DNA from 3 places in the Methyloterricola oryzae genome. Region 2 is predicted to be linked to each of the others. Evidence: riboswitches for the same ligand, from Rfam matches in the RefSeq annotation. Region 2 holds a riboswitch; each other region holds the start of a gene.
What was found. Region 2 has a riboswitch for cyclic di-GMP ahead of EK23_RS21505 (VPLPA-CTERM sorting domain-containing protein). Riboswitches for the same ligand answer to the same signal wherever they lie in the genome.

Region 1 (4,228 bases), on a different contig from region 2:
TGAAGAACACGGCCAGCACGGTGGCGAGCGCCAGGGAACTGGAGCCGAAGGCCAGCGCGGCGCGCTTGATCCAGACGATTTCGTAGACGAGGCCGGCGAAGCCGGACAGGAAGACCAACAGGTAGACCACGGCGGATTCCTTGAAGCAGGCTCAGGGTTCGCGGCGGCACGGGCCGCACAGAGGGAGGGTTTCAGGTGTAATGCGCCTTCCGCTGCAGCCAATGCCGCGTGGCACATCGCTTCTCATAGCGGGCTTGGGGTCTAAAACCCGGCGGCATTATGCCACTCCCGCGGGATTGTGCGGTGCAAGTGCAGTCGCCTTCGTTTGCGAGCGGTCGCCACCCCGGCGTCGCGCCGGGGCTCACGAAGGTTGATGCCGTTATGGCGCGCAATAGCTGGGCGCATAGGTGACGGGCACGGCGCCGCTCATTTTGCCGCCGAAATCGGCCTTCACGCTGCAGGCGACCGCTGCACTGTCGGCCGCGAAGACCGCGCGCCAGGTGTTGTCGCGGCGAACCTGGATGTCCAGGGCGATGGGCGTTCCGCTGGCCGCGTCAACGATAGTGATGCGGCGGGTTTCCCGAAGCTCACGGCGCTTGGAGGCCGAGAAGGCGGGAGAGAATTTCAGCCGTCCGGTGACGGTCAACAGGCCGCTGCGGGCCCGCCAGCGGGCGCGGTCGATGCTCAACTCGGGCAGCACGTCGCCGTCACGCACGCCCCAGGCGAAATAGTCCGTCGCATAGCTGGCGTTGGCCCCCTGAAATCCCTGGAAGTTGAAAAACCAGCTGTTGTCGGCAAGTGGCGCATAGGCGGCGTCGGACCAATAAAAGACGCCTATGCCCTTGAATTCGATGCCGCCGCTACTGACCCGGTTGCCATTGAGCAGGGTGCCCGGCGTGAAATTGGAGAAATCCACATAGTACAAATGGCCCATCTCACTGCCACGACAGCGGTAGCCGTGGGAGATGCCCAGTTCTTCGTCCTGCGTCAGGCAGGTCGGGTCGGGCTGCGGGATGTGCGGGAGGCGCCAGTCGCTGAACCCCCCGTAAGCCAGTTGATCGGCCCAGGCCATGGCGCCGTACCAGGTCATCTGGCCGGAGGCGGCCTTGAAGTCCTGCGGGGTGAGCGTTCTGCCGGCGACGCCGCCCTTGGCGTTGGCGGCGGCGACGATCTCGGCGATCCGGCTGGGGTTGGCGGCGAACTCGGCTTTGGCGTAATTGGCGCTTTGCAGCCAGGTGATGTTCTGGGCGTCGTCGTAGATCATGCCGTCGCCGCGGTCGTGCAGGGCGGCCTGGGCGGCGGATGCGGCGAAGGCGAGCACGAGCAGGGACGGCAGTCGCTTGTTGTTGTTCATGTTTGAAACTCCCGAAAGTTCGGCTTCATGGCGGCGCAGTGCCGGCTTGGCGTACTGCGGCCTTGGACAAAAAACTGCCCGCGCACGGGGCGCGGGCAGCGGGTCGACTCAGGGCTGCGGCCGTCCGTGGCCGCGGCGCGCTCAAGCCGAAGCTTTGTCCTTGCGGCGGCCGATGATGCCCATGCCCGCCAGGGCGCTGCCGAACAGCCAGACGGCTGCCGGCACCGGCACGGTGGTGGTGCTGATGGTGAGGGCGTAGTTCTTGCCATGGCTGCCGTCGGCGTTGGCGACGTTGGCATAGTTGCCGCCGATCCACAGGCTGTAGTATCCGGGCTGCAGGATGCCGGGGCCGTCGGTCACGCTGTTCCAGGTGATGCTGCTGGCATTGGCCGTATTGGCGTCGTGGTCCAGATAGCTGACGTTGGTCCAGGGGTTCTGCTGATTATTGAACGTGTGGTTGCCGTCATTGACACCGGTGGTCGACGCGCCGCTGAAGATGGTGAAGGCGGGCTTGAGGTCGCCACCGAGAACGCCACTGCTTTCATTGGGGCCATGCTTGGTGGCATCCGCCGCCGCGTTGGACAGGGTGATGGTTACCGGACTGGCCTGAGACAATGAGAACAGGATGTGGTTGGAGGTGTGGTTCCAGCCGATGCTGGTGCCGCTGCCGCCGGCGCAGGTGCCGGCCTGGCACCAGCTCAACTGGCCGACACCGTAGGCGGCATGGTCATAGACATAGCCGGTGGGTTCGCCGGTATTTGGGTCAAGGTGCAGCGAGCCCGGCATCATGGCGTCGTGCATGCCGTAGTTGGAGGCGGTGATGGTGCCAGTGGTGCCGTTCGGGGCCTGGTCGACATTGGTGAAGATGTGATGGTACTGCACACCGTTGCCGACCTGGGTGCCGCTGGTGGCGGTATTCAGTCCCACGCGCTGCTTGTTGAAGTTGATCGCGTTGTCCGTGGCGCCGACGCCGTTGACATTGACCAGGTGGTTGTAGCCGGTGAGGGCATTGACGGTGTTGAGGTTGCCGCCGTAGTCGACGATCGTGGCCGCCTGTGCATTGATGCCGGCCACCAGGGCCGCGCCGCCCACAGCCAGCGCAATAGAAGTTTTTTTCATCACGTATCTCCGTTCGCTAGTTGAATTATGCGTTGCTGGATGAACGGCCGGGGAACGTTCCGCGTCCCCGCTCCCGCCGTTCATGGGAGGCAGCTCAGCCATCTTGAGTCCCTCAAGATCGTAGCTTTCCGGCCCCGCCTCGCAGCGGGTGTGGCGAAATTGGGCTGGCGTCCCTGCCCGGCCCCCGTCCGTGAGGGCCGAAAAATCAAGCCGGAATTGGTTTGCCGAGGCTATTGCCCGGCGGTCGTCCCTGTTCCAGCGTCTAATAAGAGACACACTGACTCAGCACGTTGTGTGCCAATAATATGTGATTGATATATAGTGAATTAAATTGCTTTTACGCGGATAAAGTGCGGGAAATGACCCAGGTGACTCGGCTTATGCCATACGAGCTGAGCGCTTGCTTGGTGGGCGTTGATTCTGTGGGGTTCTTTCAGGCGGTATCCACCGCCAAAGGAAAGCGTGTTCTCTCGTTCCCACGCTCTGCGTGGGAACGCTGCTTTGGCGCTCTGCGCCGGGGGTGGACGCGGAGCGTCCGGGGATGGGCTCCGACGCGGAGCATGGGAGCCAGGGCAGGGTTGGTTCTCGTGGCCGCGCTCTGAATGGGAAAAGTGGCTTGGCGTTTCGCATTCTCTCGTTCCCATGCTCTGCGTGGGAACGCTGCTTTGGCGCTCTGCGCCTGGGGTTGATGCAGAGCGTACGGGGATGGGCTCCCACGCGGAGCCTGGGGCCCCCGGAAATGGGCAAAAAAATCCCGGAACCGTCGCCGGTCCCGGGTTGTTCAGAGTCACGAAGTTAACGCAGGTGGGAAGGGATTAGTCCTTGTCTTTTTTGCCCTTGTCGTGGTGGTGGTCATCGTCGCGCTCGCGCTTGGGCTCGTTGACGTGTACGAAGGTCCAGCGGGTGGTCTGCTTGGACTCGCCCGGCTTGTCGTCGGTGGCGGTGAAGTACACCTTGTAGGTGTTGCCTGCTTCAGCGCGGTCCGGCGTGTAGACCCAGGTGGCTTCCCACTTTCCGGTCTTCTTGTTGAAGAAGGTGTTTTTGATCTGGGCACCTTCGGGTCCTTTGTTGATGAAGAAGCGCACCTTGTCGCCATCCGGGTCCTGAGCCTGCAGGCGGATCTTCAACTGCTTGCCAGGATTCGCAGCGTACCAGCCAGCGGTCCAGTCAAACTGCGGAGCGCGGTTCTCCTGCGGCAGTGCCTTGACGTTGAGGGTGACCGTTTCCTCGGTGCTAAAGCCGTCCGTGTCGGTTGCTTTGAATACCAGGGTGTGCGGACCCGCATCGTCTGCGGTCGGCGTCCATTTGAACAGGGCATTGCCCTGGGCGTCGATCACCAGCACCGGTACCGCATGGCCGATCTTGCACTGGCTGCTGTCCCCTGATGTCGAAAGGCTTGGCGTCGTCGCGGCAGCAGTGGCCAGCAGCGTGTTTAGCGAACTCTCCTCACCCGAGTCAGACAAGGCGCTGCTCACGGTATCGGTCAGATCGCCGGCCAATTCGGCTACCGCTTCGTTGTCCAGGGTGGCGCTGACATCGACGGTCTGACCTTGCGGGTCCGTGCTCTTGACCAGCAGGCTGATTGACTCGCCAACATTGGAATCGCCATCGCCGCTGCCCGTAACTTCCAAGGTGGGTGAATCGGTGGGACCCGGAGTCGGGGTTGGTGATGCCGAAGGTTCGGGCGTGGGCGAAGCCGAAGGCGACGGACTCGGGCTTGCTGACGGTGCCGGAGAAGCGGACGGTGACGGGCTT
Region 2 (4,228 bases):
GGTCATTGGAGCGCCGCGGCCTGCGACCAGGAGCCAGTCCCGTCCGCCATCGAATCGAGCGGCGCTGAGGCTTGTAACGCCAGTCTCAAGCGGGTGCGGAAATTCGAGCAAAGGGCCCAGGCCTACATCACCTGCGTGGTGCAGGAGGCCAATGGAGACTACGAGGCCAGCGCGAAGGCGGCCAATGCGCAGCCGGCCCGATTCGAGGCGGCCTTGAGTGAGATCCAGGGCCCGGCCACGGCGATCAATGCCAGGCTCGACCGGCCATAGTGAGGAGACCGGGCCGTGAGCGGAGCGTTCAGCCAGTTGCCCTGTCCGCTCTGTTCGACTAGCGCGCCGGCATTCTTCCAGCAACGCGACCGCGTCTTTCATGAGTGTCCCGAGTGCCGTCTGATCTTCGCGGACCCGGCCAGCCATGTATCGCTCGAGCGGGAGAAGACGGAATACGATCTGCATCGGAATCATCCCGAGGATGCAGGCTACCGGCGATTCCTGTCACGGCTGGCTGAGCCTTTGATCGATCGCTTGAAGCCTGGCATGGAAGGCCTCGATTATGGCTGTGGTCCGGGCCCGGTCTTGGGACTGATGCTGCAGGAGGCGAGGATGCGTGTGGCCGCCTACGATCCGATCTATGCGCCTGATTCAAGCCATTTGTCGCGGCAGTACGACTTTTTGACCTGCACGGAAGTGGTGGAGCATTTTCGCGAACCGGCGGCCGAATGGGCAAAGATGTTGGCGCTGGTCCGGCCGGGCGGTTGGCTGGGCATCATGACGCAACCGGTGATCAGCCGCGAGCGCTTCGTCAACTGGCAATACAAGAACGATCCCACCCATGTGAGCTTCCACGCGGAGGCGAGCTTCGACTGGATCGCCCGGCAGTATGGGCTGTTGCTGGAGCGGCCGGCGCGGGATGTGTTTCTGCTGCGGAAGCGTCAGTAACCATAGGGTTCCTCGCCCTGAGCGCAGCGTGCCGGGTAGAGCTTACCGGGACCTGACCCCGCGGTTGGTCTGAGCGGGGCGGGAGAAAGAAAAACCCGCCGACCTGAAGGTGGCGGGTTCCAAAGGACGAGGCCTGCTGTTGGGGAATCAGGCCGTCACGCCGGCCTTTTCCTTGCGGCGGCCGACGATGCCCATGCCGGCCAGGGCGCTGCCGAACAGCCAGACAGCGGCGGGCACCGGCACGGCCGAGGTGGTGATGCCTAGCTTGTAGTTGTCCACCCCGGTATTCCATTTGGAGAAGTCGACGCCGCCCAAATAGATGGAGTAGATTTTGCCGGCTTCAGCCAGGAATACGAAGTCGTTGACGGCGTCAACGTTATCCGAATATTTCAGGTTGGTGAGGCCCGTTGTGCCGAACGGGTTATCCTGGTTATACGGACGTCCCGCTGCGGGATTATTCCAGGCGCCATGGTGGCTGTAGTTGCCGGTATTGGTGTCCATACCCTCGAAAACGGTGATTCCGAACCGGCTGAAGGTGGGGCTCTGGGCGCCCAAGGTTGACGGGTTCAGGTGGACGAACTGGGTCACATTGGACTGCAGCAGACCGATATCGGTCTGGTGTTTCCAACCGGTTGGGGTCACGTTGTCACGCCATGCACCGCCGCCGGTGTCGATCTCGGCGGCAGTGGTGTAGTAAGGCGAGGAGTTGTACTTGGTGGAATCGGCAGCCGAAATTTCCGCGGAGTCGCCTGCACTTCCAAGTGAAACTGCCCAGTTCAGGTGCGATGATCCGCCGTACCCGAACGGAAGAGCGCCGCCTGTCGTACCGAGCCAAGGAAGGACTGTGCCTTTGTTGCCCTGGCTCTCTGGACCGGTCGCGATAGTGTCCACATCTGCTCCGTCATAAACTCGGGTCCAGCCATCAGTGGCGGTCGTCGCGGCTGTGGTGAAAGTGTTGTACATGGTGGTGGAGGCCGCCGAAGCATCGGAGATGGCCGCGACGGATAACGCGGAGCCGGCGAGAGCCATGCTGATGGCCTTGGCCAGTTTAGTTCTATTTTTGTTCATGTATAGTTACCTTGTCACTGTGCTATGAGTGGTTGGTTTTTTTCATAGGCAGTGATGTCCGCGGCGCCCCGCTCCCGCTAAGGTGTGGTGTCGCGGTCCTCCCCATCACATGGAAGGCAGCCCGGCTGGCTTGGTGCCCAAGTCCCGTGGCTTTCCGGCCCCGCCTCGCGGCGAGTGTGGCATTGGCATCCTGCCTGCTGACGGTCCAACTTCCATCCATGGCTATAAGCCTTTATGTCCTTGTGCTTTCCCGAAGCGCAGCGTCGTGACGCCTAATGTCATAAGTGAGGAACTGAGAGCAACAGCTTACGACATGGTGCTACATAAGCATGTGCTATGCCATATTCAGCTACTGGTTTAACAATGGCTTATGAGTCTATTACTGGACGAAAGTGTGGGAAATCACTTAGTCTGTGGGATCTGGCTCAGAATGCTGGCGCCCTGAGGGTTGTTGCCGCGTTGTATTTCCGGTGCGCGCGATAAGGGAGTGACTTAGTTATAGAATGAACCGCAAGCAGGGCCTTTCTGCGACTTTGGAAGGGTGTCAAGCGTCTGGCTTGACGGCACGATTCCTGGGACGATCTAATTGCTTTCTCCCAATCGCACCATTTCTACTGATCTCATTCGGATCTCTTTATGGAGCAAATCAAGGTACTGTTCGTATGCATGGGCAATATCTGCCGCTCGCCCACGGCGGAAGGCGTTTTCCGCAAGCTGGTCGAAGATGAAGGTGTTGCCGATTTTTTTCATATCGATTCCGCAGGCACTCACGCTTACCACGTTAACAACCCACCGGACCACCGCGCCCAGAAAGCAGCTCTGGCGCGGGGAATCGACATCAGTCCTCTGCGTGCGCGCCAGGTCGCTGTGGGGGATTTTTCAAGGTTTCATCACATCCTGGTGATGGATCAGGAAAACTATGACGCACTTCGATTCATGTGTCCCAAGCCGCACACGCATAAGTTGCAGTTTTTCCTGGATTACGCGCCGGCCCTGCAGACACGCGAGGTTCCCGATCCCTATTACGGTGGTCCCCAGGGCTTTGAGCGGGTGCTGGACATGATTGAACAGGCCTCGCGGGGCTTTCTCGATCGGGTCAGGCGGGAAGGCTTCGACACGAACTGACAAATTGCCACACGCGCGAGGGATGAAGCGTATGCCTTCGGAACGGGCCTGCTGAGGTGCAGTCCGCCCTCGCGCGCCACATCCTGTTGCCTTTGCACGAGCGCCTGCTCCGCCGGCCTACGCTTGCATTCCTTAGCCAGATGCGCGCAAGCCAATGGCTGTCGCGCAACGCAATCGAAGCACTGCAGGCCGATCGTCTCAGGTCACTGCTGCAGTCCGCCCTCCATCACAGTCCGTGGCATGCGGGCCGCATCCAGGCGTCCGGAATCGATCTGGAAGCGCGGAATTTGCTCGCGGAGTTACGGCGCCTGCCGACGATGGACAAGGCCGAGGCGGCGGCCCACCGCGACGCCATGGTGTGGCACCAGGCTCCGGGCGGCGCAATTCCCTACAGCACTGGCGGCTCAAGCGGAACGCCATTGCGCTTCTATTTTGGCAAGCGGCGGCAGGCGGCGGACATGGCAAGCCGCTTCCGCGCACGTGAATGGTGGGGTCACCGCTTTGGCGAGCCGGAGTTGCTCTTGTGGGGAGCACCCATCGAACTGAGCCGCAGCGACGCGGTACGCGCGTTGCGTGACCGCAGTTTGAATCAATTGATGCTCAACGCATTCGCCATGAATGCGGCTAGCATGGACGGCTATCTGGATGCCATCGAGGCCTGGCGTCCCTCCTGCATCTACGGTTACGCCAGCAGCTTGAGCCTGTTGGCGGCCCATGTGCGCAGCCGTCGGAGAATCCTGCGCCTGCCATCGCTCAAGGTGGTCTACACGACGGGCGAAACGCTGTACCCGCACCAGCGGCAGTTGATCCGCGAGATCTTTGCCGCGCCGGTTGCCAACGAATATGGCTGCCGCGATGGGGGGCTCATCGCCATGGAGTCACCGGACGGACAGATGCTGCTCAGCAGTGAGTCGGTGATTCTGGAGATTCTGGACGCGGAGGGTCGCGAGGTGGCGGTCGGTGAGGACGGTGAGGCAGTCATCACCAATCTCTACTCGGATGTGCAGCCCTTCATCCGTTATCGCACGGGTGATCTGGTGCGCCGATCGGATGCCGGCTGTGCCAGCGGGCGTGGCCTGCATGTGCTCGGCGATGT
Region 3 (4,228 bases), on a different contig from region 2:
GCAACCACATGGGCATGAGCTATTGCGCCCATGTCGATGTCGGAAACGGCAACGCCGCGTCCAACACCTATCACCTGAGCGCGGGAGACTGGTCGCTTTGGATCGGCGGAAATGCCAGCAATGTCTATAACACCGACGCTACCTTGGTAGACCTGCCCTTCGTCAACTACAACGACATCAACGGCAATTCGGTGACCCATCGAATTGGCTATGGCGGTCATACCAAGAACTTCCAACTGACCCTCGCCGCCGCCCCGGTGCCCCTCCCCGCGGCCGCCTGGCTCTTCGTCAGCGGCGTGACCGGACTCGGACTCCTCAGCCGCATCAGAACACAGCTTCCGGCGCGAAAGTCATGTGGCGCTGGACTGGCGCGAAAGAACGTCGCAACCCCTGAACCAGAGGGCGGGGGGATAAGGCAGTTTCCTCTGGGGTTCCAGAGATTTCCCGCACAGATACGGCATTTCCCGCAACTCCCTGAAGCCATATTGATCCAACCCATTGTTTTAACTAGAAGGCATCAATCTTGCGTTTCAATTTGTGGCCAGGACCGTTCAACCCCTGGCTACGCCGTTTCTGTATGGTGGGCACCCCGGAGAGTTCGGGCGTGGGTTTGCTGGAAGGATGTGCGGCAAACCGGAGGGTAGGCGGGCTTTGGGAGGGAGCCACCTGCACTTCATGCGCTAAGGACAGGCAGCCATCAGAAAAAAAAACGGGGCGGCGGCCTTGCCACGCCTTGAACCAGATCATCTTCACCATGGCCTGGTACAAGTAATCCGCCCCGGCGCCACTCAAATGCACAAAAAGTATAGGAGAACCTTTCCAATGACAGCGAACAAGAGGGCCACCAAGTGGCTCACACTGGTCCCGCTGCTAGCGGCAGGGGCCGTGGCGCAAGACGCCATGGCTTATGCACCGCCGGCGGGACTTGGAGCCGGCGACTTCCCATTGTTGGGTGGCATCTCCGGCAACGTCCCGGATGCCGGAGCGCCCAACTTCTTCACCGGCGCCAACCTCACCTTCTCCAAGGTTTCGGGCGGTTACCGGCTGACTGGCACGAAATCCGGTTCGACGTTCACCTTTAACGAAAATTCCAGCACGGGCTGGAATGTTACCAACGGAACGTTCGACTTCAGGGCGAACTTTACCAGCGCTCTCGGATTGCCTGTCTTTAGTTCGAACGGCAGTTATGTGAGCATCAAAGGCAAGATCCCGGGCTACAGTGGATCAGGATCAATCACCTATGACGGAAGCACCGCTTCCGGCTTCCAGAGCACGAATGTCACAACCACGACCGGGCAGCTCTATCGGGCGGACCTGATCGACCTGGGCGCGGACCTCAGCCCGATCGGCCTCGGCTTTACCACCGACGCCAGCGACGATTGGGGTTGGGCCAGCCAGCTCATGACATCCAACGAAAGCGTGTGGTTCTACCTGATGGGCAACACCACCTTCGGTGGCAAGACGCACAGCACGTCCATCTGGGATCGGTGCCTGCAAGAGATCGCCTCCAATCGGAAGAGCTCTTGGAGCATCAGCTTCAATAACGTCGGTTCCGTCACCACCGTGCCGGTGCCTGCGGCTGTTTGGCTGCTAGGCAGCGCCCTGGCTGGCATGGGGGTATTCGGACGCCGCAAGGAAAGACTGACCGCCTGAGGCTGAGGCGCGTCAGCCCCTCCGGGGGTAAAGGCAGAGCTTGCCGCCCGTGCAGTCTCCGTGAGCTGCACGGGCTTTTCTTTAGTGGCGCCGGCCTTCGGAGTTATTATCCCGGCTCTTAATGGCCGGGTTAATGCAGGGCACGGATGCCACGGCGCGGCCAGAGGCCGCGTCAGCCAAGTCAGGCGCGTACCGACATTGGCGTCGGCCCGAAATACTTGGAGGGTATTTTTGGGCCTGATCAATAGGGGGCCTCCTCGGACGCCAGGCCTCAGAATTGTTCTCTCGAACCCCTCCCTTCATCCACGGGATTAAGTGGCGTAAGCCGGACCTCTTCAAGCCCTCCTTTCGCAGCTGACCAATCAAATCAATTGGCTAAGGCAATTCCCGGCATTCGGAGAAATAACGCATAGATTCAGGCATATGCCTCAGAAGCTGACTAAGCGATCAGCTTATGTCATTGATTACTATATACGGCACAAAACCTGCTCAATGATGTCGACTGCGACGTGACAGGTAGCAGCCAATGCGTTCTTTTGGAGTGGACGCCAATCGGAAAACGGCTGGCGGGTTTATCTGATGGACGGACAGGTGAATCGGAGAATGCGCGATGCCCCGGATGGCATTGCGCGTGACTCTAAGCACATGGAACCGCAACTCCGAGGGCGCAAGCGAAGAGCCAAAGCCACACCCGCCGCGAGGCGGAGTCGGAAAGTCCCAGGATCTTGCCTCAAGACAGCCGGACTGCCTCTTCCAGTCGACACGGCCTGCCGGTTTCTTGCGGGCCACATAAAGCTATAACTTGAGGCGAACGAATGAAAAGTCATACCTTAACAAGAGCGATCTCTATGAGCCTCGCAGGCGCCGCCCTATCGCTCGGCGCCGCGTCCAATGCGATGGCTCATACCATGTACAATTCTAATGGCGCTTACACCAACCCCACCCACATCGCGAATGGCACGGATGGAGGCGTCAACGGGACCGATGGATGGGTTTCTGCCGGAGGCTGGGTAGGCACGGCAGGCGGCGCGGCGCCCTTCGGCTCCGTTGGACTGGTCACGCATTGGGCGGGCCAACTCCATAGCCAGGGCGCCACCTTGGAAATCTCCTCCCAGGACGCCTTCGATCATTACGGAATCTGGGCGGATATCGACACGGCCAAAGGCGCCTGGAATGATAAAGGGCCCAACGGCGGGGTCGGTTCGCAGGGCTGGGGACACAATACCGATGTGGGCCTGCTGAAATCCGATGTCACCCAAAAGGTCACCATCACCCCATCCACCGTCGGTAACGCAGGCTGGAGCAATTTCGGCATCTCGGTATTCACCGGCATGGACACGGGATCGAGTTACGACCATCACGGCGGATGGAATGTTGGCTATCAGCCAGCCAGCTATTCGACACCGAACCCCACACCCGCGATGCAGAGCAACCCCCTGGGGACTACCGGCCTGACTTTCCTGACCTTCTCCGACAGCGGGGATATCACGTTCACGGCCCAGGCAGGACAAATTTACAGCATCCTGCTGGGCGGATATTCCGGCTCAGGCAATTTCGGACCCCATGCGGGCTATTCACTCAGCATCACCTCGGCTCCGGTCCCGGTTCCGGCGGCGGTCTGGCTGTTCGGCAGCGCCCTGGCTGGCCTCGGCGTGCTAGGGCGACGCAAGGAAAAAGCAACCGCTTAGGGAATCGCTCTCAGGGATGATGAAGCAAAGCCCGCGCAGCCCAGGTCGCGCGGGCTTCTTTACGCCTATGGGCGAGACACGCACTTGCAGCGTAGGCAAGTGTTCAACATGACATACTGTCTTAGCGTCCTGATTTGTGCCAGTCAGGTTGTCATGCGCGTTACCTCCCTGCATCTATACGAGCAACTTACCGAGGCCACCGATGACTGCCAAAGCCAAGATCATCACAGAGGACTTCGGCCAGTTGATAGAGCAATATCCCAACCAGCAGGACGTCGCCACCCAAACCCAGTTGCGTGAATCCGAACGTCTGCTTCAGAAAGGCATCACGGAAGTCGAGGTCAAGATCGCCGAAACGCCCTCGGACCTGGCTCGCTCGGTTGTGGGTGTCGGAATGCTGCAGACCTCGCTGATTACCGGCGTACTCCTGAAAGTCGCACACCTAATCTGAGCGATTCGGGGCAACGCCGCTTTCCAATGACTCCTGCAGCGCTTTCCGAGTTAACACAGCAAGCGGCCGCATAGATCGACCTGGCATCCGAGCGCGACATCGTCGCCACCACGACACTCCGCCCAGAGCTGTGAGCAATTCAAGCGTCGGAAGGCAATCAAAGCGCGCGGAATCCTGACCTTCCGGCGAGTGGTCGCGCAGTGCCCATCGGGCGCGAGCCCACGCCCAACGGACCGACGCGCTAGCTTATGCTTCAAACCTCATCATGCCAGCAATGTCCATCGCGCGACAGCAAGGCCGCCGAAGAACTGGGGCCCCAGGTGCCGGCCTTGTAGTGCTCGGGGCCCTTGGGGTCCGCGGCCCAGGTGTTGAGGATCGGCTCCACCCAGCGCCAGGCCAGTTCCAGTTCGTCCTGACGCACGAATAGCGCCTGGTT

Region 1: it holds a riboswitch for cyclic di-GMP, as region 2 does, so the genes downstream of both, EK23_RS16120 (VPLPA-CTERM sorting domain-containing protein) here and EK23_RS21505 (VPLPA-CTERM sorting domain-containing protein) in region 2, are expected to answer to the same signal.
Region 3: it holds a riboswitch for cyclic di-GMP, as region 2 does, so the genes downstream of both, EK23_RS24255 (VPLPA-CTERM sorting domain-containing protein) here and EK23_RS21505 (VPLPA-CTERM sorting domain-containing protein) in region 2, are expected to answer to the same signal.

Annotation. Positions count from the first base shown of each region.
Region 1 covers NZ_JYNS01000013.1:102,884-107,111, forward strand. The annotation lists gene EK23_RS16110 (fused MFS/spermidine synthase) at 1-130, opposite strand, end outside; gene EK23_RS16115 (Lcl C-terminal domain-containing protein) at 380-1,354, opposite strand; gene EK23_RS16120 (VPLPA-CTERM sorting domain-containing protein) at 1,496-2,473, opposite strand; cyclic di-GMP riboswitch class I at 2,559-2,638, opposite strand; gene EK23_RS23980 (hypothetical protein) at 3,289-4,228, opposite strand, start outside.
Region 2 covers NZ_JYNS01000002.1:292,227-296,454, forward strand. The annotation lists gene EK23_RS05045 (hypothetical protein) at 1-270, shown strand, start outside; gene EK23_RS05050 (class I SAM-dependent methyltransferase) at 286-939, shown strand; gene EK23_RS21505 (VPLPA-CTERM sorting domain-containing protein) at 1,087-2,007, opposite strand; cyclic di-GMP riboswitch class I at 2,120-2,198, opposite strand; gene EK23_RS05065 (low molecular weight protein-tyrosine-phosphatase) at 2,644-3,132, shown strand; gene EK23_RS05070 (phenylacetate--CoA ligase family protein) at 3,189-4,228, shown strand, end outside.
Region 3 covers NZ_JYNS01000013.1:95,094-99,321, reverse strand. The annotation lists gene EK23_RS16105 (hypothetical protein) at 1-18, shown strand, start outside; gene EK23_RS23365 (hypothetical protein) at 9-644, shown strand; gene EK23_RS16095 (VPLPA-CTERM sorting domain-containing protein) at 823-1,653, shown strand; cyclic di-GMP riboswitch class I at 2,328-2,405, shown strand; gene EK23_RS24255 (VPLPA-CTERM sorting domain-containing protein) at 2,562-3,341, shown strand; gene EK23_RS16085 (hypothetical protein) at 3,544-3,792, shown strand; gene zwf (glucose-6-phosphate dehydrogenase) at 4,046-4,228, opposite strand, start outside.